DNA from 4 places in the Glutamicibacter sp. NPDC088483 genome. Region 4 is predicted to be linked to each of the others. Evidence: riboswitches for the same ligand, from Rfam matches in the RefSeq annotation. Region 4 holds a riboswitch; each other region holds the start of a gene.
What was found. A riboswitch is a leader RNA that binds a small molecule or an ion and turns the genes downstream of it on or off. The one in region 4 is predicted to bind S-adenosylmethionine.
Positions count from the first base shown of each region.

Region 1: it holds a riboswitch for S-adenosylmethionine, as region 4 does, so the genes downstream of both, ACIP6G_RS16550 (O-acetylhomoserine aminocarboxypropyltransferase/cysteine synthase family protein) here and ACIP6G_RS10645 (acyl-CoA dehydrogenase family protein) in region 4, are expected to answer to the same signal.
Region 2: it holds a riboswitch for S-adenosylmethionine, as region 4 does, so the genes downstream of both, ACIP6G_RS15215 (ABC transporter ATP-binding protein) here and ACIP6G_RS10645 (acyl-CoA dehydrogenase family protein) in region 4, are expected to answer to the same signal.
Region 3: it holds a riboswitch for S-adenosylmethionine, as region 4 does, so the genes downstream of both, ACIP6G_RS15240 (methionine ABC transporter ATP-binding protein) here and ACIP6G_RS10645 (acyl-CoA dehydrogenase family protein) in region 4, are expected to answer to the same signal.

Region 1 is NZ_JBIVMP010000008.1:42,891-47,743, forward strand. Features, by position in the region: gene ACIP6G_RS16545 (cystathionine gamma-synthase) at 1-427, opposite strand, end outside; gene ACIP6G_RS16550 (O-acetylhomoserine aminocarboxypropyltransferase/cysteine synthase family protein) at 424-1,731, opposite strand; SAM riboswitch class I at 1,816-1,906, opposite strand; gene ACIP6G_RS16555 (LysR family transcriptional regulator) at 2,136-3,077, opposite strand; gene ACIP6G_RS16560 (DUF1852 domain-containing protein) at 3,201-4,193, shown strand; gene ACIP6G_RS16565 (methionine synthase) at 4,213-4,853, shown strand, end outside.
Region 2 is NZ_JBIVMP010000007.1:96,026-100,878, forward strand. Features, by position in the region: gene ACIP6G_RS15205 (ABC transporter permease) at 1-555, opposite strand, end outside; gene ACIP6G_RS15210 (aliphatic sulfonate ABC transporter substrate-binding protein) at 625-1,647, opposite strand; gene ACIP6G_RS15215 (ABC transporter ATP-binding protein) at 1,735-2,556, opposite strand; SAM riboswitch class I at 2,562-2,663, opposite strand; SAM riboswitch class I at 2,931-3,022, shown strand; gene ACIP6G_RS15220 (acyl-CoA dehydrogenase) at 3,038-4,369, shown strand; gene ACIP6G_RS15225 (LLM class flavin-dependent oxidoreductase) at 4,427-4,853, shown strand, end outside.
Region 3 is NZ_JBIVMP010000007.1:103,150-108,002, forward strand. Features, by position in the region: partial or broken gene ggt (gamma-glutamyltransferase) at 1-612, opposite strand, end outside; gene ACIP6G_RS15235 (NAD(P)H-binding protein) at 828-1,691, opposite strand; SAM riboswitch class I at 1,975-2,064, shown strand; gene ACIP6G_RS15240 (methionine ABC transporter ATP-binding protein) at 2,148-2,954, shown strand; gene ACIP6G_RS15245 (methionine ABC transporter permease) at 2,971-3,687, shown strand; gene ACIP6G_RS15250 (MetQ/NlpA family ABC transporter substrate-binding protein) at 3,731-4,603, shown strand; gene ACIP6G_RS15255 (acyl-CoA dehydrogenase family protein) at 4,698-4,853, shown strand, end outside.
Region 4 is NZ_JBIVMP010000004.1:337,606-342,458, forward strand. Features, by position in the region: gene ACIP6G_RS10630 (CdaR family transcriptional regulator) at 1-302, shown strand, start outside; gene ACIP6G_RS10635 (GntP family permease) at 595-1,956, shown strand; gene ACIP6G_RS10640 (SdpI family protein) at 2,032-2,406, opposite strand; SAM riboswitch class I at 2,681-2,771, shown strand; gene ACIP6G_RS10645 (acyl-CoA dehydrogenase family protein) at 2,822-4,048, shown strand; gene ACIP6G_RS10650 (acyl-CoA dehydrogenase family protein) at 4,077-4,853, shown strand, end outside.

The sequences.
Region 1 (4,853 bases), on a different contig from region 4:
CCCAGAGCAGCGCGGTGTTCGGGCGCAGCGCGGCGCGCACCGCATCCAGGTTGGTGATGTCCACCGCCGAGGAGCTGATCCCCCATTTGCCGTGCAGCTTCGAGATCAGCCGGTTGGTGCCGCCGTAGCCGTCGGCGCCCAGCACGATGTGGTCGCCCGGCTCAAGCACTGCACGCAGCAGCGCATCTTCGGCCGCGATGCCCGAGGCGAAGGAGAACCCGGCGGCGCCGCCTTCCAGCGCGGCGAGCTGGGATTCGAAGCCGTTGCGGGTCGGGTTGGAGCCGCGCGAATACTCGTGCCCGGCGCGCAGCACGTTGATGCCGTCCTGGATGAAGGTGCTGGTCTGGTAGATCGGCGGGATCACCGCACCGGTGTGCGGGTCCTTGTGCTGGCCGGCGTGCACGGCCAGGGTGTTGAAGCCGCTCATGCGAAGCTCACTTCCTTGGTGTCGGCGGTGGTTGCGGCCAGCGCGAGATCCAGCGATTGGGTGATGTCTGCCAGCAGGTCGGCTGGGTCTTCCAGTCCCACCGACAGGCGCAGGGTCGAGGTGTTCAGCCCGGCGGCTGCCAGCTGCGCCTCGGAGAGCCGGCAGTGCGTCATGGTGGCCGGGTGGGCGACCATGGTGCGGGTATCGCCCACATTCGCGGCCAGGCTGATCAGCTTGAGCCCGTCAATGACCGGGGAAACCAGGGATGGGTGGGCCAGCTCGATGGCCAGCACGCAGCCGGTGCCCTTCGGCGCCAGCGCCCGGGCCAGCTCGTGGCTGGGGTGCTCGGGCAGCGCGGGGTGGTGGATGGCGGCAATGCCCGGATACTCGGCAAGCGCGTCGATCAGCCGGGCGACGCTGCGCTGCACGTGGGCCGCGCGCACCGGCAGGGTCTCGATGCCTGCAAGGATGCCCTGGGCGCTGGCCGGTGCGAGGGTCGGGCCCAGATCGTGCAGGAACTTGGAACGAACCAGCATCGCGTAGGCCGCCGGCCCGTGGCGTTCAAGCAGCGAAGCGCCATTCAGCCGCACCCGCGGCGCGGCGATCTGCGGCCAGCGGGAGGAATCGGAGAAATCGAAGGTTCCCGAATCCACCACTATCCCGCCGAGCACCGAGCCGTGCCCGGCCAGAGCCTTGGTGGCCGAGTGCACCACGATGTCCGCTCCGAGTTCCAGCGGGCGCACGTTCAGCGGGGTGGCCAGGGTGTTGTCCACCACCACCGGGATGTTGCGCTCGTGCGCGATGGCCGCAATGGCCGGGATGTCGGCCACGGTGCACAGCGGGTTGGAGACCGATTCTAAGAAGAACGCCCGGGTGTCCTCCTCAATGGCAGCGGCCCAGGCGGCCGGATCGGCTTGGTCGACAAAGCTGACGCGGATCCCGAAGTCGGCGAAGGTGTCGGTGAACAAATCCACGGTGCCGCCGTAGAGCGAGGAGGAAGCCACAATGTGCTTGGGTCCCTGGGTCAGGGCCAGCAGGGACAGGGCCACGGCAGCCTGCCCGGTGGCGGTGGCCACCGCGTGGGCCCCGCCTTCCAGGGCGGCCACGCGCTGTTCGAGAATCGCAACGGTGGGGTTGCCGGTGCGCGAGTAGGTGAAGCCGGCCTGGCGCAGGGCGAACTTCTCCACCGCTTCGGCGTGCGATGCGAATTGGTAGGCCGCGGAATTGTGCAGTGGCGGCAGCATCGGGCGGAAGTCTCCGCTCGGGCGGTACCCTGCGTGCACCGCGTCGGTTTCCTGGCTCATGGCTCCTCCTCGATTCTCTGCGAGGGAGTGCACCGATTGGCATCGTGCGGCGGCACGAAGCTACGCAAAAACGCGTTCGGAACTGCTCCATCGTTCCTGGCGGTAGCACCTTTCGGTTTCCCGATGGTTGCTGCGGCGTCTCCGAGCCAGATCTCTCAGCCGCTCTTGATGGGTTGTTCTTCCATGGTTGGCTATCCGCCGCAAACGGTGCAAGCGGTATCCGGCGCCCGGCTTCATACAAGGCCGCCAGGCTTCATATGACTTCTCGTTGTCATGATGACGCGGTGGCCGGCAGCACTTTATGACGCGACCTTTTGAGATGAATCGGCGTGATGCAGGGGTTTTGCTGGAAGTTTGTGACGATGTGCCGGTGCTCGATGACCGGGGGTTACGCTGCTGGCGGCTCAGCCGAGCACTTCTACCCCGAAGCTGGCGACCACCGTTCGCACTTCTTGCAGGTAGCGCTGGGCCTGGTCGGTGAGCGGGATAGCGGCGTGGTCGATCCAGCCGATTTCGATGCGCTCCTCGATGGCCAGCGGGATGGCCACGATGGAGGGATCCAGCTCGTCGCTGATGATGCCGGTGGAGATCGTGTACCCGCCCAAGCCGATCATGAGGTTGAAGATGGTGGCGCGGTCCGAGACCTGGATTTCGCGTTGGCTGGAGCGCGTGGAGAGCACCTCCTCGGCGAAGTAGAAGGAATTATTCGCGCCCTGGTCGAAGGTCAGCCGGGGCAGGTCTTCGAGGTCTTCGAGCGTGACCTGGGTTCGGGTGGCCAGCGGGTTGCTGCGCGAGATGAAGATGTGCGGATCAGCCAGGAACAGCGGGTGGAAGACCAGCCGGGATTCGCGCAGCAGCTTGTCGATGACCTTTCGGTTGAAGTCGTTGCGGTACAGGATCCCGATGTCGCTGCGCAGCGTGCGCACGTCCTCGATGATCTGCTCGGTGCGGGTCTCGCGCAGCGAAAACTGGTATTCCTCGGCCCCGCTGGCCTGCACCATCCGAACAAAAGCATCCACCGAAAACGAGTAGTGCTGGGTGGAGACGCCCAGCAGCCGCCGGGCGGAGGGGCGGCCGAGATAGCGATGTTCAAGAAGCTCCACCTGCTCGAGGACCTGCCGGGCGTAGCCGAGGAATTCGGCGCCTTCGGCGGTGAGCGTTACTCCCCTGGCCGAACGCATCAGCAAGGTGCGCCCCACCCGTGATTCAAGCTCCTTCATCGCTGAGGACATGCTGGGCTGTGCGACGTAAATCAGGTCGGCGGCAGCCGAAATCGACCCCTCGGAGGCCACCGCCACGAAATAGCGAAGTTGCTGCAGCGTCAAACCATTTGTTCCCTGAACCATAGCCAGAGTCTATATGAATCCATAGTTATATCGAGTTACCCGATATCAAGAATCACCCTGCATGATTGACGCATCGACTTCCCCTCGGCCCACCACGGCCCCCAAAGAAACAGATTGGCCATCATGGCAGACGCGTTGACCTTCAGCATTAGCACCACTAAATTCGACGAGAATTACACCCCGTCAGCAAATTCGCGCACCACCACGAACTTCGCCAATTTGGCGCGTGGAGAGCGCCGCGCAGAGAACCTGAACAATGCTCTAACAATGATCAACCGCCGCTTCAATTCCTTGGCTCACTGGGACAATCCCCAAGGAGACCGATATGCGCTGGAATTGGAAATCATTTCTGCCAACGTGCATTTCACTGCCGATAATAACGACCAGAAATTTCCCCTTTTAGAAGTCCTTGAAACCACGATCGTGGATAAACTCCTAGGCACTCGAACCCAGGGAATAGTCGGCAATAATTTTTCGTCGTACGTCCGCGACTATGACTTCAGTGTGGTGCTTCCTGCGCAGAGTCGTGGCGCCGGCACCCCAGTTCTTCCCGAAGATTTTGGCGATCTCCACGGGCAACTTTTCCAGCACTTCCTTAGCTCGCAGGCCTATGGTCAGCGTTTTGAGCAGCTACCGGTGATCTGCATCAGCGTCTCGACTTCCAAGACCTATTTCCGCACCGGCAACAGCCACCCAGTGCTCGGTTTGGAATACCAGCAGGACGAAAATTCATTGACCGATGCGTACTTCGGGAAAATGGGCTTGAGCGTCCGCTACTTCATGCCGCCAGGTGCCGTGGCACCGCTGGCGTTCTACTTCCGCGGTGACCTGCTCAACGACTACACCAATCTGCAGCTGATCAGCCTGATCAGCACCATGGAGACCTTCCAGAAGATCTACCGCCCGGAAATCTACAATGCCAACTCGGGAGCGCCTGCCGTGTACCACCCGAGTCTCGGCGCCCAGGACTTCTCCCCTACCCGCGTTTTTTATGACCGCGAAGAACGAACCCAGCTAGGCAAGACCCAAGGGAAGTTCGCCGAAGAGCATTTCATTATTCCGAATCGGGAACTGCTCGATCAGTGGTCTTCCTCCTACCCGACTCCTGTCGCCTGATATTCCGAAAGATTCTTCTATGACTTCCCCGCTTATCCCCACGTCTATTGTCGGCAGTCTGCCCAAACCTTCATGGCTTGCCGAGCCTGAAAAACTTTGGTCCCCCTGGAAGCTTGAAAGCGCGCAAGTGCGCGAGGGCCAGCAAGATGCCATGCGCGCAGCAGTGCTTGAACAGACCCAGCGCGGCATCGACATCATTTCCGACGGCGAGCAGTCGCGCCAGCACTTTGTCACCACATTCATCGAGCACCTGAGCGGTGTCGACTTCGAGAAGCGCGAGACCGTGCGCATCCGCAACCGCTATGATGCCAGTGTCCCCACCGTGGTCGGTGCCGTTGAACGTGAAAAGCCGGTATTCGTTCAGGACGCGCAGTTCCTGCGCACGCTGACCGACCGTCAGATCAAGTGGACCCTGCCTGGCCCGATGACCATGGTTGATACGTTGTACGATGCGCACTACCGCAGCCGCGAGAAGCTGGCCTGGGAGTTTGCGACCATCCTGAACCAGGAAGCTCGCGAACTGGAAGCCTCTGGAGTGGACGTCATCCAGTTCGATGAGCCTGCCTTCAACGTCTTTTTCGATGAGGTGGCCGACTGGGGCATCGCAGCTTTGGAGCGTGCCTGCCAGGGACTTAAAGCCGAGACCGTAGTCCACATCTG
Region 2 (4,853 bases), on a different contig from region 4:
CAGTCCGGAGAAGATCGAAGGGACCACTGCGGGCAGCTGGACCGTGCGCAGCAGCTTCAATCCCTTCAACCCGAAGGCGCGGGCTGCTTCGACCAGGTGGGCATCGACATGGCGCAACGCCAAGGCGACGGTGGTAAAGACCGGGAAGAAGGCACCAATGATCACGAGTGTGACCTTGGAATCTTCACCCATTTTCATCCAGAGCACCAGCAGCGGAACCCAAGCCAAGGAAGGGACTGCACGCAGGGCGCTGATGCTCAGTCCCAGAAATGCATCTGCCAATTTGGACAGCCCGACAAGCGCACCCAGCGCCAAGCCCAGCAATGATCCGAAGGCGAAACCGAGAAGAACACGCTGAGTGGAGATGCCGATGTGCTTTCCGAGTTCGCCATCCTGGAAGAGCTCAATGGCAGCAGAAACCACTGAACCCGGAGTTGGCAGTGTCCACGGAGCAACGATTCCGGTAACGGTGACAAATTGCCACACAGCCAGGGTGGTCAGCGGCAAGACCAGCGCAAGCAGCCATTTCGGGGCACGCAGGATCGTTGCGGCCATGCTGGCCTTCTGCTTGGCAGGTGTTTGGCTTCCGCGGGTTCCAGCCACGTTAGTGGGACTCATGGCTGGTTACTCTCCGGAGATCTTTGTTGCGTCTGCCTTGACGGCAAACTGGTCATCGATGAGGGTTTCCAGAGCTTCATCAACGGATTCCTGCTCCGAGACATCGCCGCTAGCGACCAGCGTGGGAGCAATCTTGCTCAGGACTCCAGTGAATTTGGCGTCGGGAACTGCCGGAACGTCCAGATTGGAGCGTTCCTCAATGACGGTGGCAGCAACTCCTGGTTCGAGCCCTGCTACGTCGGCCAGGATTTCTGCGGTTTCCTCGGGATTGTCAGCTGCCCAGCCACGAGCCTTTTCGTAGGCATCGACAACGAGCTGGGCGAGTTCGGGGCTCCGCTCAATGAAGTCTTCGCGAGCGTTCAGCGCACCGTAGGTGTTGAAATCCAAGTTCCGGTAAACCAGTTGCGCGCCGTCTTTTTCGGCAGCGGCCATGATCGGATCCAAACCGCTCCAGGCATCAACCGAGCCGTTGGCCAGGGCGGTACGTCCATCGGCATGCTGGAGGTTCTGCAGCTTGATGTCAGCTTCACTCAAGCCCGCGGATTCCAGCGCCTGCAGCAGGAAGAAGTATGGGTCGGTGCCCTTTGTAGCGGCCACGGTCTTGCCAGCGAGATCTTCAACGGACTCGATTTTTGAGTCCCTATCCACTACCAGGGCTGCCCATTCCGGCTGCGAATACAGTGCGATGGTCTTGATGGGTGCACCGTTCGAACGGTTCAGGAGCGCAGCGGAACCGGCTGTGGAACCAACATCGATTGCGTCGGCGCGAAGAGCTTCATTGGCCTTGTTGGAACCAGCGGACTGGATCCATTCGACATTTACGCCCTGCTCCTTGGCGGCTGCTTCCAACCATCCCTTTTCCTTGAGCACCAGGCTCAGCGGGTTGTATGTGGCAAAGTCGATGGACAGGGTCTGACCATCCGAGGAGGCTGTAGCGTTTTCGCCAGCACAGCCGGTCAGGGCAATTGCGCCAACGAGCAAGGCGGCGGCGGACAATGCCGTGCGGCGGGTGAGACGGTTCAAAAGCATGGAGAATCCTAGAATTGTGCGTGCAAGCGGTGTAGGTGAAAGGCAGAGAGGCCGCCGAATGGTTCGGGCCCCACGGCGTGCCCGGGACTAATGGTTGGTTGGGTCGACGCCGAGCAGGCGCAATAGGTGCAGACGATCTGCAACGAACTTTTCATCGGTATGCCGGCGTGGATGCCCAGCTGAGATGGACAGATCTTCGATGACGCCCGCTGCACTATGCCCAGCGCCTCGCCCCAGAACAATCACGCGGTCAGCCAAAGTCAACGCCTCGTCCACATCATGGGTCACCATGAGAACGGTGGTGGGGAACGATGCGTGAATCGAGAGCAGCAGATCCTGCATCTTCAAGCGTGTCAGCGCATCGAGGGCTCCGAAGGGTTCATCAAGAAGCAATACACCCGGGCGCCGAGCCAGCGCGCGAGCCAGCGAAACCCGCTGCGCCATGCCTCCGGAGATCTCTCGTGGGCGCAAGCTGGCTGCATGGCTCAGACCGGTCAGCTCGATCAACTCATCGATCAGCGAGTTGCCGGCGCGCTTATCGGTTTCCGGTGCCAGGCCTAGTGCAATGTTCTGGCGAACCGAGCGCCATGGCAGCAGCCGGGGCTCCTGGAAGGCAACGGCGCATAACTCGTTGATGCCGGTGACCTCGCGGGTGCCGGTGCGAATGGTGCCGGTGGTGGGGTGGTCCAAGCCCGATACTGAACGCAGCAGCGTGGATTTTCCGCAACCGCTGGCTCCAAGAATGGCCAGGACTTGACCTGCTGGAATTTGCAGGTTGATATCGGCCAGGACGGTGCGGCTTTCCATTTTGGTGGTGAAGGTCCGCGACACGTTGCTGAACTGCACGTCCAGGGCGCTTGAAGCTGAGACAACGGGAGCTGCCTCGGGCGCTGCAAAGGAAAGAGTCATGTTCATCTCCATCGGTCCTGGCGGTAGCACCGGCCTGCAGAGCAAAACTCCAAAGGTGGTTGCTGCGGCGTCAACGAGCCAGATCTCTCGGCCGCTCGGGATGGTTACGTGTCCATTACAACGAGTCGAACGATTTGAACGCAAATCTCGCGTAATATGAAAAAATCTTCGACAACTACGTCACATTGCCCAGAAATTTCGTTATTTATTTTATTGCAGGCCGGTTTGCTTGACATTAAGCAAAACTTTGCAACTCATCTTCGGCAGGACACGGATTAGGCTGTGAAATTTGAAGATGGGCACTGCCGGCACTGGGACGAAATGTGACTTCGCGGGTTGGAATCACCGGTTTATTACCGTTACAAATGAATTACGACCCATCCAGAGCGGCTGAGAGATCTGGCTCCACGACGCCGCAGCAACCACCCCAATAGCGGGACGGTGCTACCGCCAGGACCGATGGAAAGAATTGAGAACCCTGATGCCTATTGGTGAATCGCACAATGCCCTCGGACTGGACTTCAACCAGCTCAGTGACCCTTCGCAGGCCACCGCAATGGGCCTGGACAAGTTTGAAGAACAGTTGCCGACTAGGCAATTGCTGAAAATCACCCCCGGACCAAGTGCGGATGAGCAATACGACCGGCTGGCCGAAATCTTCCGTCCCGTTTTTGCGCAGATCGCCGCAACCGCCAAGGACCGCGACTTGAACCGCGTGCTTCCTTTCGAGCAGGTAGGCCTGCTGAATCGCGAGCGGTTCGGTGCGTTGCGCCTTTCCGTTGCCGATGGGGGCTACGGCGCACGGCTGGTGGATGTCTTCCGCTTGCTCATCGAGCTGTCCGAGGCGGACTCCCACGTAGGCCAGCTGTGGCGTGCACATGTCGCATTCGTCGAGAACGTCTTGGCGCTGGAGGACGAAGAGCTGCGCAAGAAGTGGGTCGCTCGCATCGCTGCCGGGCAGATTATCGGCAACGCCTACACCGAACGCGGTGGCAACGCCCTGGGCACCTTGAACACCAAGGCCAGCACCGTGGACGGGCGCTGGGTGATCGACGGTGAAAAGTACTACTGCACCGGCACCATTTTTGCCGACTGGACCACCGTTGCCGTGGCCCACCCGGAGCTCGCCGGCCGCCAGATCGCCGTGGTCTCCACCCAGCGCAGCGGCGTCAAGATCCTCGACGACTGGGATGGATTCGGCCAGGGGCTCACCGGAACCGGCACCACCGAATTCCACCAGGTCCCGGTGGATTGCTTCATGCCGCAGCAGACCAATGACTCCGAAGCGGCGATCTTCCAGCTGGTGCTCATGGCCGTGCAGGCCGGCATCGCCCGCGCCGCGCTGAACGACCTGCGTAGCGCGGTGCAGGCGCGCACCCGCATCTTCACCACCGGAACCGGGGTGCCGGTATACCAGGAACCCCAGGTCCTCCAGCTGGTGGGCGAAGTTTCCGCGGAGTCCTTCGCTGCCGACTCCGTGGTGATCGGCGCGGTACTCGAAGTTGAAGCCGCCTTGGGCGACCCGGGACTGAACGACGAAGAACGCTACGCAGTATGCGAGCTGGCCGCCAACCGCGCGCAAACCGTGGTGCAGCCACTGGCCATCGGCGTGACCAGCAAGCTCTTCGACGGACTGGGAGCCTCGTCCACCAGAAGCGGCTGCAACCTGGACCGGCACTGGCGCAATGCGCGCACCATCGCCACGCATAACCCGGCGATCTACAAGGCGCGCATCGTCGGGGACTACGAGATCAACGGTGTCCAGCCGCAGCGGCTGTCCGTCACCGGCGAAGATTCAACCCAGCGGGCTTGAGGGCCTGCGACGCAAACCAGCAACTTTCCACGATTACCGACCTATGGGGGCAAAGCCATGAGCGAGAACAAGCGCGAGATCTTATTCAACGCATTCGACATGAACTGCGTGGTGCACCAGTCGCCGGGCCTGTGGCGCCATCCGCAGGACAAGGCCTCGACCTACAACACCCTGGGCTACTGGACCCACCTGGCCAAGGTGCTGGAAAAGGGGAAGTTCGACGGGCTGTTCCTCGCCGACGTGCTGGGCACCTACGACGTGTACAAGGGCACCAACGTGACCCCGCTGGGCTCCGGCGCGCAGGCACCGGTCAACGACCCGATGATGCTGGTTTCCGCCATGGCCGCTGTGACCCAGAACCTCGGCTTCGGCGTCACCGCAGGTACCGCCTATGAGCACCCGTACGCTTTCGCCCGCCGCTTGGCCACCTTGGACCACCTGACCAACGGCCGCGTGGGCTGGAACGTCGTCACCGGCTACCTGC
Region 3 (4,853 bases), on a different contig from region 4:
CGTGGAGGTGAACGCGGCGAACCGTTCCTTGTTGTCCAGGGTCTGCTCGCGGAACGTCTCGTCGATGACAAAGCCGCGTGAAGCGATCTGGGTCGCCGGCCGCAGAACCTGTTTCAGGTTCTGCGAACCCCAATTATCCAGTGCGCGCTGCCAGGTGGCCACTGTCCCGGGCACGCCTACGGCCACACCACTGGTGACCAGGTCCGGGGTGAAGTTATACGGCTCGCCGGTTCCAGGATCGATGAAGGCATCATGCCCAATGCCTGCCGGGGCGGTTTCGCGGCCGTCGATGGTGCTGACCTTGCCCGACTTCGCATCGTAGTGCATGAAGTATCCGCCGCCGCCAATGCCTGCGCTATAGGGTTCGGTGACGCCCAGTGCCGCCGCGGTTGCCACAGCCGCATCGACGGCGTTGCCTCCCTTGCGCAGGATTTCGATGCCGGCAGCCGTGGCTTCCGGATCAACCGACGAGACTGCGCCTCCAGTGCCGATGGCGGTCGGGTCCTTCTGGGTGTGCCGTGGTTCGGCGCTCGCCGGAAGCGCTGAGAAAGCTCCCAGGCCCAAGGCGATGGCTGCCGCGCAGGCAACTGATCTTAAACGTACTCGTGGCATGCTTTGATCTCCTCTGCAGGTGGGGATGAAGTATGCGCAAATTTACGGGAGCGGGAACTCGCCACGCGGTTGTGACACGCAGCACCATGGGTTTGCGCGGCAATTTCGGCATTGCCGCGCGAATATTCCGGGTTGTGACGCGTTAAAGCGGCGGGCAGGCACCGCGGCCTCGATCGCCGCCAGTGCCTGCCCGCTGGAACCCTAGTACACCTGGGCTACTTGTCCAGGTTGTCCTTGATGACTTTGCCCAAGGAAGCCGGGGCGCGGCCGATCAGCTGAGCCAGCTCCCCGGAGTCCACCTCCAGCGCTCCTTCTCGAATGCGCATGTCGGTATCGACGAGGATGTGCGCGAACGGTCCGGGGACGCCGGCATCAGCGTAGATCTTTTCCAGTTGCCCGGGATCCATTTCCTGGTAGGCGATGTCCTGGCCGGCGGCAGCGCCAACCGCGCCAGCAAGCTGGGCGAGGGTGAATGGCTTGTCGCTGCCCAGCTCGTAGATCCTGCCGTTCTGGTCTTCCTCGGAAAGCAGCACGGCCGCAGCGGCATCCGCATAGTCTGCACGGGCGGCAGCGCTGATCTTGCCGTCGCCGGCGGCACCGAGCACCGTGCCGCTGTTGAGGTAGCCCATCAACTGGTCGGTGTAGTTCTCGATGTACCATCCATTGCGCAACAGCACGTAGTCGATGCCGGATCCGGCCAGCAGCCGTTCGGTGGCGATGTGCTCCTCGGCGAGCTTCATGCCGCCGGACAGGGCGTTGGCAATGGAGGTGTAGGCGATCAGCGAGACATCCACGTGCTTGGCGGCATTGATGACGTTCTCATGCTGGGCAACGCGCTGGCCCACCTCGCTGGCCGAAATCAGCAGCAGCTTGTCTATGCCTTCGAGTGCGGACACGAGAGTTGGCTGGGCGTTGTAATCGGCAACACGGGTTTCCAGGCCTTTGCCTGCCAGCGGTTCCAGCTTCTGCTCGGAGCGGCCAATGGCGACCAGATCAGCGGCATTCGCCCCGCGCGCCAGCAGCGCGTCGATGACTAGATTTCCAAGCTGTCCGGTGGCACCGGTAATTGCGATCTTCATGGGGTCCTCTCGTTGGTCTGCATCTGCTACAACCACCGTAGGCATCGCTGAATTCCCCACCCAAGATTGCTGGCACAAGCCAGCGAGAGATGGGCAGAAACTGCAAGGCTTTCGTCACAAAGAGGGGAAGTAGCGAAATGTGTCAGATTGCTACGTGGATTATTGCGTGATTTCAGCGTGGATCCGTCCGGACTATGACTTGATGACGCCGATTGAAGTAACGTTTGCCGGCCTGCGGGCGTGGACTCCAGACTTGAATTGTTCGGCTCGTACAACCGAACGCACACCATCCAGAGCGACTGAGAGATCTGGCTCAACGACGTCGCAGCAACCACCCGAGAGGGAGCGGTGCTACAGCCAGAACCGATGGAGTACTTTCACTTCGCGACGGAAAATCTGTGGAACGCAGATGATTTTCGCGAAGTGCGCTCCGCATAACCAAGCACCAAGGGAGCGATGATGATTCGTCTTGAAAACGTAACGACCGCCTTCGGCAAGGGCCAAGATCAATTCACGGCCGTCAAGGATGTCTCGCTGGAAATCCAGGCCGGAACCATCCATGGAATTATCGGATTTTCCGGTGCGGGAAAGTCAACGCTATTGCGCAATATCAATTTGCTGCAGCGTCCCACGTCGGGCCAGGTCATCGTGGATGGCGTCGAACTGACCGGGCTCAGTGAAGGAGACCTGCGAAAGCAGCGTCATGAGATCGGGATGATCTTCCAACACTTCAACCTGCTGAACAATCGCACCGCGCAACAGAACGTCGAGCTGAATCTGAAGTTCGCTGGTGTTCCGAAAAAGCAACGCCGTGAACGTGCGCTGGAAGCCCTGTCCATAGTGGACCTCGCTGACAAGGCTGCCGCCTATCCAGGACAGCTTTCGGGCGGCCAGAAACAGCGCATCGCCATTGCCCGCGCGCTGGTCACCGAGCCCAAGGTCCTGCTGTGCGATGAGCCAACCAGTGCCGTGGATCCTAGAACGACAACGTCGGTGCTGCAATACCTCAGTGACATCAACGCCAGCCTTGGCATCACCACAGTCATCGTCACCCACGAGATGAACGTTATTAAGGCCATTGCCGACAAGGTTTCGGTCATGGAAGACGGAGCGGTAGTTGAAGAGTTCGCCCTGAGTTCGTTGCGAGAACCAGGCTTTGAACCAGTGACGCCAATCGGCCGCTACCTGATCAGTGACGAACTCACGCTTAACCGCCAGCCAAAGCAGGACCAAGCCGTCGCTGCCACCGTAGCCCGCGTATAGAGAACCTGGATTACCAATGAATTTCACGTCAGTAGTGCTAGCCACGAGCAACGGCAACGCAGCAGCTTTCAGTTTTGACCGCATCATCGAACTTGCCCCGGAAATCTGGGTCGCCATGGCGCAGACCTTTGCGATGCTGCTGGTTTCCATCCCGATCGCGATTCTCCTGGGAACCCCGCTGGGCATTTGGCTTTACTCGATGTCTCCCAACGGTTTGCGCCCACGTCCGCGACTGCACCGAATCGTTGACGGGCTGGTCAATACAATCCGTTCCTTCCCATTCCTCATCCTGCTGATCGCCATCATCCCGTTCACCCGATTCGTTGTGGGAACTACCATTGGCACCGCGGCGGTTATCGTTCCGCTGACCATCAACGCGATCCCCTATTTCGCCCGGTTCGTGGAGCAGAACATCAGCCAGCTTGGCAATGGCGTTGTCGAAGCAGCGCAGGCCATGGGCGCCACCCGGGGACAGATCATCCGTGAAGTGCTGCTGATTGAAGCCAAGCCTGCACTGCTGTCTTCCATCACCATCATGACCGTCAGCTTCATCTCGTATTCGGCCATGGCCGGACTGGTCGGCGGAGGCGGTATCGGCGACTTCGCAATCCGCTACGGCTACTACCGCTATGAAACCGGAGTCATGCTGCTAGCCATCGTGTTGATGATCCTGCTGGTGCATGCAGTTCAGTTCGTCGGAACTCGGCTATCGCGCGCCGCTGACAAGCGCTAAACACAAAACCCGCTCAACTCGCATTTCAGTAAAGGACAACACCATGGCATTCTCTCGCCGCACCTTCCTAACTTTCACCGCCGGCTCCGCCGCACTCCTCGCGCTGGCTTCTTGCGGCCTGGCAGGTGGACAGGCCGCCGGCACCGGTGACAAGACCATCAAGGTTATTGTCACCGAATCGGCCCCATCGCAGGAACCAACCAAAATCGCACAGAAGCTGCTGGCCGAAAAGGGCTGGACTCTGGAGGCTACCTACGTCACCGACATCGTGCAGCCGAACCACGTGGTGTCCAATGGCGAATACGATGCCAACTTCTTCCAGCACGGCGCTTACCTGGAACAGTTCAAGAAGGATCAGAACGTCGACGTGGAGCCGGCCTTCTACATGTACAGCTCGCCTGCCGGCGTGTACTCGAAGAAATACGACGACATCAAGGACCTGCCCAACGGTGCGACCATCGCACTGCCTGTGGATACCGCCAACAACGGACGCGCTCTGGCCCTGTTGGATAAGGCCGGTGTCCTGAAGGTAGCTGAGGGCAAGAGCGTGATTCACTTGTCGCAGAACGACATCCTGGAGAACCCCAAGGGCTTCAAGTTCGTTGAGGTAGATCAGCAGTCGCTCTCAAAGACCCTGCCTGACGTGGATGCCGGGTTCCTTTTCGCCCGGCTCGGCGCCGAGATCGGACTGAACCCGAAGGACGCACTGCTCTTCGAAGAGGAAGAAGAAGCGCTCCCGTACATCAACATCATCGGCGCAAAGCCAGGGTTTACGGACACCGAAAAGGGCAAGGCGCTGGAAGAGGCCTACCACTCCGATGAGGTGCGCGAATGGTACGCGAGCTACCTCGACGGTGCATTGGGCACTCCTTGGGACCGCGATCTCGAAGCGGACTTCGCCACCTGGAATAAGTAGGCCCTTGGCCCCACGACGCTGAACTTCGGCGTTGTGGGGCACCACATTTTCCGACTCCTTTACTCAAAGTATCGACGTTCTGCAGGGAGAACCCATGACGATGATCGCCGCGCCCGCAATCGAAAGCCGCTACCAGGAACTTCTGGAGCGATTCCAAGCGGTCTTTGCCAGAATTGCTGAAGGAAGCTGTGAACGCGAGCAGCAGCGCATCCTGCCTTTCGAGCAGGTGCAGTGGCTCAAGGATGCCGGT
Region 4 (4,853 bases):
GCATGTGGAGCCGGGAAATTGCTGTGGCTATCGCCCGCACCCCAGCCCGCAGCCTGGACCATGCAGCTGCTCCAGCGATGCAGCTCAATGAGGAACAAGCCAGAACCCTGCTGGTCGTTGCGACAGCTGCTTCGATGAGCCAAGCAGCCACGGATCTGCATATTCACCGCAATACCTTGGTTCAAAGACTTGAGCGGATAAGCCAGGTCAGCGGCATCGATATTCGGCGGTCCAGCGAGTCCCTGAAACTCCAGCATGCCATCTACGCGAGAGTGGCCTTGGGCCAGCTGCATGTTTTCTAGGCCCTGGAAACTAGGGGAGCTGGCGCCGGGGCTGGGAAGGGTGGGATGTTTGCACACATTGGCTCTTTCGAACCCAGGCAAATGTGGTCGTGTGCCCATAGGTATTCGGGGTCACTTTTCCTAGTATTGGCAGGATGATCGATCTTTGCGCCCGAAACCCGGGGTGGCACGGTGGCATCTAGCCCAACGGGCAAAGCCTTGAGCGGCTTTGCCGATAGGGCTGGTCCACCCGTTGAGCCATTGCGGGCTGGGCGCATTGAACTACCGATATTGGCAAAGGAGCCAACCCGCCGTGTACGAATTGCTAGTTCTGCTGATCCTTGTTGTGGCCATCGTGATGGTCACAGCACGCTTGAAGATCAGCCCATTTCTCGCCCTCGTTGGCGCCGCTATCCTGGCGGCCTTCGCCTACCGGATTCCGCTGGCCGACGTGGCTTCGACGGTCACCACGGCTTTCGGCAGCACCATGGGAAATATCGGACTGGTGATCCTGTTCGGAACAATGATCGGTGTCATCCTGGAGAAATCCGGCGCCGCGATCTCCATGGCAGATGCGCTGATCAAGGTCCTGGGTACCCGGTTCCCCAACCTGACGCTATCGATTATCGGCTACATCGTTTCCATTCCGGTCTTCTGCGACTCGGGATACGTGGTGCTCAACTCGCTGCGCAAAGCCATCACCCTGCGTACCGGGGTCTCCGGGCTGGCAACTTCCATCGCCCTGATGACCGGCCTGTACGCGACCCACACCATGGTGCCTCCAACTCCGGGCCCGCTGGCCGCGGCCGAAAGCATCGGCATTGCCGATAACCTGGGCTTGATCATCGCAGTCGGATTGCCCGTTGCGGCCATCTCGGCACTTGCTGGCTTGGCCTACGCCAGCCGCTTCAACAAATCCCAATGGACCCCGTTGCCAAGCGACGACCACAATGACATCTCCGAACTCGACTATGAGCAGCTGCGTGCAAGCTTCGGAAAATTGCCCAGCCCGGCGCTGGCCTTCATGCCGATCCTGATTCCGCTGGTGCTGATCTGTGCCGCATCCATTGCGAAGCTGCCCTCGCACCCGATGGGCGAAGGCGCTGCCCTGGAAATCCTTTCCTTCCTGGGGACGCCGGTTATTGCACTGATCTTCGGCTTGATCTCCTCGACTTTCCTTTTGAGCGGTGGCAGCAAGCTGGCGGTTTTCAATGAGCAGATGAACGAAGCTGTACGCACCGCTGCTCCGATCTTGCTGATCACCGGTGCCGGCGCCGGCTTCGGCGCGGTCCTGGCCGCGTCGGATCTGACCACGATTCTTTCGGATTCACTCAGCGGACTGGGCTTGGGCCTGGCTGTGCCATTCCTGATCGCCGCTGCACTGAAGTCCGCCCAGGGCTCGTCCACCGTCTCAATGGTGACCACTTCCGCGCTGGTCGCTCCGATGCTCGGCTCCCTGGGATTGGGTTCGGAGCTGGGCATGGTGCTGTCCGTATTGGCCGTAGGTGCCGGTGCGATGGTTGTCTCGCACGCCAACGACTCCTACTTCTGGGTCGTCTCGCAGCTCAGCCGCATTCCGGTGATCACCGCCTACAAGACCCTGAGCGTGGCTACCGCCATCCAGGGCACCGCGGGGTTCCTGACTGTACTGGTCCTGGGAGCCGTACTGCTTTAGCAGCACGCCTTCCAAGAAAGCAACGGATCGCTCCATCGGCAGATGGCGCGATCCGTTGCTTTAAGCAGTGCTGGATTAGCCCAGGCCTGCCGCCGGGAAGCTCCGCGCGGCCTTATTCGCTGTGGCAGTCGAGATCACCAGCAACGCGATGGCGGCCAGGTAGCCGGTTCCGATCGCGGCGAAGGCGAAACCGAATTGGCCCAGCAGGCAGAGAACTGCTGCGCTGGCCAATGCCGCCCAACCGGCCCAGGAAGCCGCGGCAAGCAGGGGCGCAGCCTGCTGATGCTCGGCGAACCAGGCGTCATCGCTGGCCAAGGTGTGGCGCGTCTTGATGCCGATCGCCGCATTGCGAGCGAGCTTCCGGTCCCGTGCCATCGGGGCGAGGAACGCTGCGACCAGCGTTATGCTCAGCAACCCGAACATGAAGGCAATCACGCCTGCTGGATCCACTTGCCGCCTCTTCTGCCGATTGATCTTGAATGGCCATTCTATGCGGTCGCATGGAAGTGCCCTGATCCACGCTGTGTTCCCAATCGATGCCTGCGGGAACGCTCTTGAGATCCAGTTCCGGCATGCCAAGTGCGTCATGCGAAGGTCATATGACGTCTTATCTGCCCGTTTTCCGGCAGGGCGAAGGCGCGAAGATGACGTATTTTGTCCTGCTGTTCCTCCGCATGACAGCGCCCTTCCCGAGGACCTGCCAGTAATGCTTGACTCGGAGCACAACCCATCCAGAGCGGCTGAGAGGCCTGGCTCCGAGACGCCGCAGCAAGCCTGCACTCCGCAGGTAGTGCTAACGCCAGGTTCGATGGATCCGCAGATTTTCTGCATCCTTCGGAATCCATAGCCCAAGAGGAGAACGAAGATGACTGTACTGGATACCCAATTGCCGCGCGTGCCCTACACCGGCACTGCTGATGAAGCTGAACTGGCTCATTGGCGCGACGTCGCCCAGCAAGTAGCTGACAAGCTGGCGGCTGACGCGCTCGAACGCGACCGAAAGAACGCCCAGCCTTTCGCCGAAGTGCAGCTGCTGCGCGAAGCCGGGTTGCTCAATCTCTTGGTGCCTGCAGAATTCGGCGGAGCCGGAGCCCATTGGGAAACGGCCTTCGAAGCGGTCCGCATACTGGCCGCAGCTGATGGATCCATCTCGCAGTTGCTGGCTTACCACTACATCAACCAGTCCGGCATTGCGTTCTATGCCCCGGCAGAAGCCCAAGGGGCATGGTGGCAGCGCACCGTGGAAGGTGGCTGGCTCTGGGGCGATTCGGTGAATCCAGTTGATCCGGATTTGACGCTGAGCGCCGAAGGGGACGGCTACCGACTGAATGGAGCCAAGCGATTCTCCACGGGTTCCGGTGTTGGCGAGGTCATCGTCATCAACGCGCTGGTCCAGGGCGGAGAATACGACGGGCAGATTCTCGCGTTGGTTCTGCCACGCGATATCGATGGCTTGGAAATCGTTGACGACTGGGACTACCTGGGACAGCGGCTGAGCGCGTCGAATTCCTTGAAGTTCCACAACGTGCGGCTCGAAGCAGGGGACTTGCTGGGATTCGTCACCGATGAACCGGTCTCCACCCTGCTTACCCCCGGTATCCAGTTGGCCTTCGCCAACTTCTACCTGGGCATCGCCCAGGGAGCACTGGAGCGCGGCAAGCAGATCTTGCTGGGCCGCAAGAACGCCTGGCTGTTCTCGCAGGCAGAGACCTACTCGCAGGACCCGATCTTCCAGCGCACCGTCGGAGAGCTCAAAGCCCGCACTGCAGCAGTGGCGGCGCTGACCGAGAAGCTGGGCCGGAAATTCGATGCCCTGCTCTCGAAGGCCGGGGAAGTCACCCAGCCCGAACGAGCGGCGTTGGCCGTGGAAATTGCTGAAGCCAAGGTGGTCTCCACTGAGGTGGGAGTGGATGTGGCGAACCGGATCTTCGAGGTGACCGGTTCATCTTCGACTGCGAACTCGGTGGGTCTGGACCTGTACTGGCGCAATGTGCGCACCCATTCGCTGCACGACCCAGTGGACTACAAGAAGATCGAGGTCGGCGCCTACTTCCTGCGCGGAGAGTCCCAGCCGCTCTCGCTGTACACCTAAGAAAACTTCTCCCGGATTGGACTGAACGATGACTGTACTGGCAACTGGCAATCGACTCGCAGGACTCAAAAACCGCTTCGCACCGCTCTTCGCGCGCATTGCGCAGGGCGCAGCCGAACGCGACCGCACCGGCGAATTGCCCTACCAGCAGGTCGCGGACCTGGCTGCTGCCGGCTTTGGTGCGGTTCGGATCCCGGAATCGCACGGAGGTGCCGGTGCTACGCTGCCCGAACTCTTCGAGCTCTTCGTGGATCTCGCGGCCGCGGATTCCAATATTGCCCAAGCGCTGCGCGCGCACTTCGCCTTCGTCGAGGACCGTCTGGTTGCGGCCCCCGGCCCGGGGCGCGACAAGTGGCTGGCCCGCTTCGTGGCGGGAGAACTGGTGGGCAACTCCTGGACCGAGGTCGGCACCGTCAAGGTCGGGGACGTGATCACCAAGGTCACCCCGGACGGCGAGGGCGGATTCAAGATCAACGGCACCAAGTACTACTCCACCGGCTCGATCTTCGCCGACTGGCTCGATACCTACGCAGAGCGCACCGACACCGGAAAGCGCGTGATCGCCGCAGTCAACCGCCACCAGCCCGGCGTCGAGCTGGCCGATGACTGGGATGGCTTCGGCCAGCGCACCACGGGTACCGGCACCTCCACCTTCACCGATGCGATTGTCGCCGAAGAAGACCTCATCGACTTCGATACGCGTTTCAAGTACCAGACAGCTTTCTACCAGCAGGTGCTGCTCGCTGTTCTGGCCGGCTCCGCCAAAGCAGCCGAGCGCGACTTCGCCGCCGAGCTGAAGGCGCGC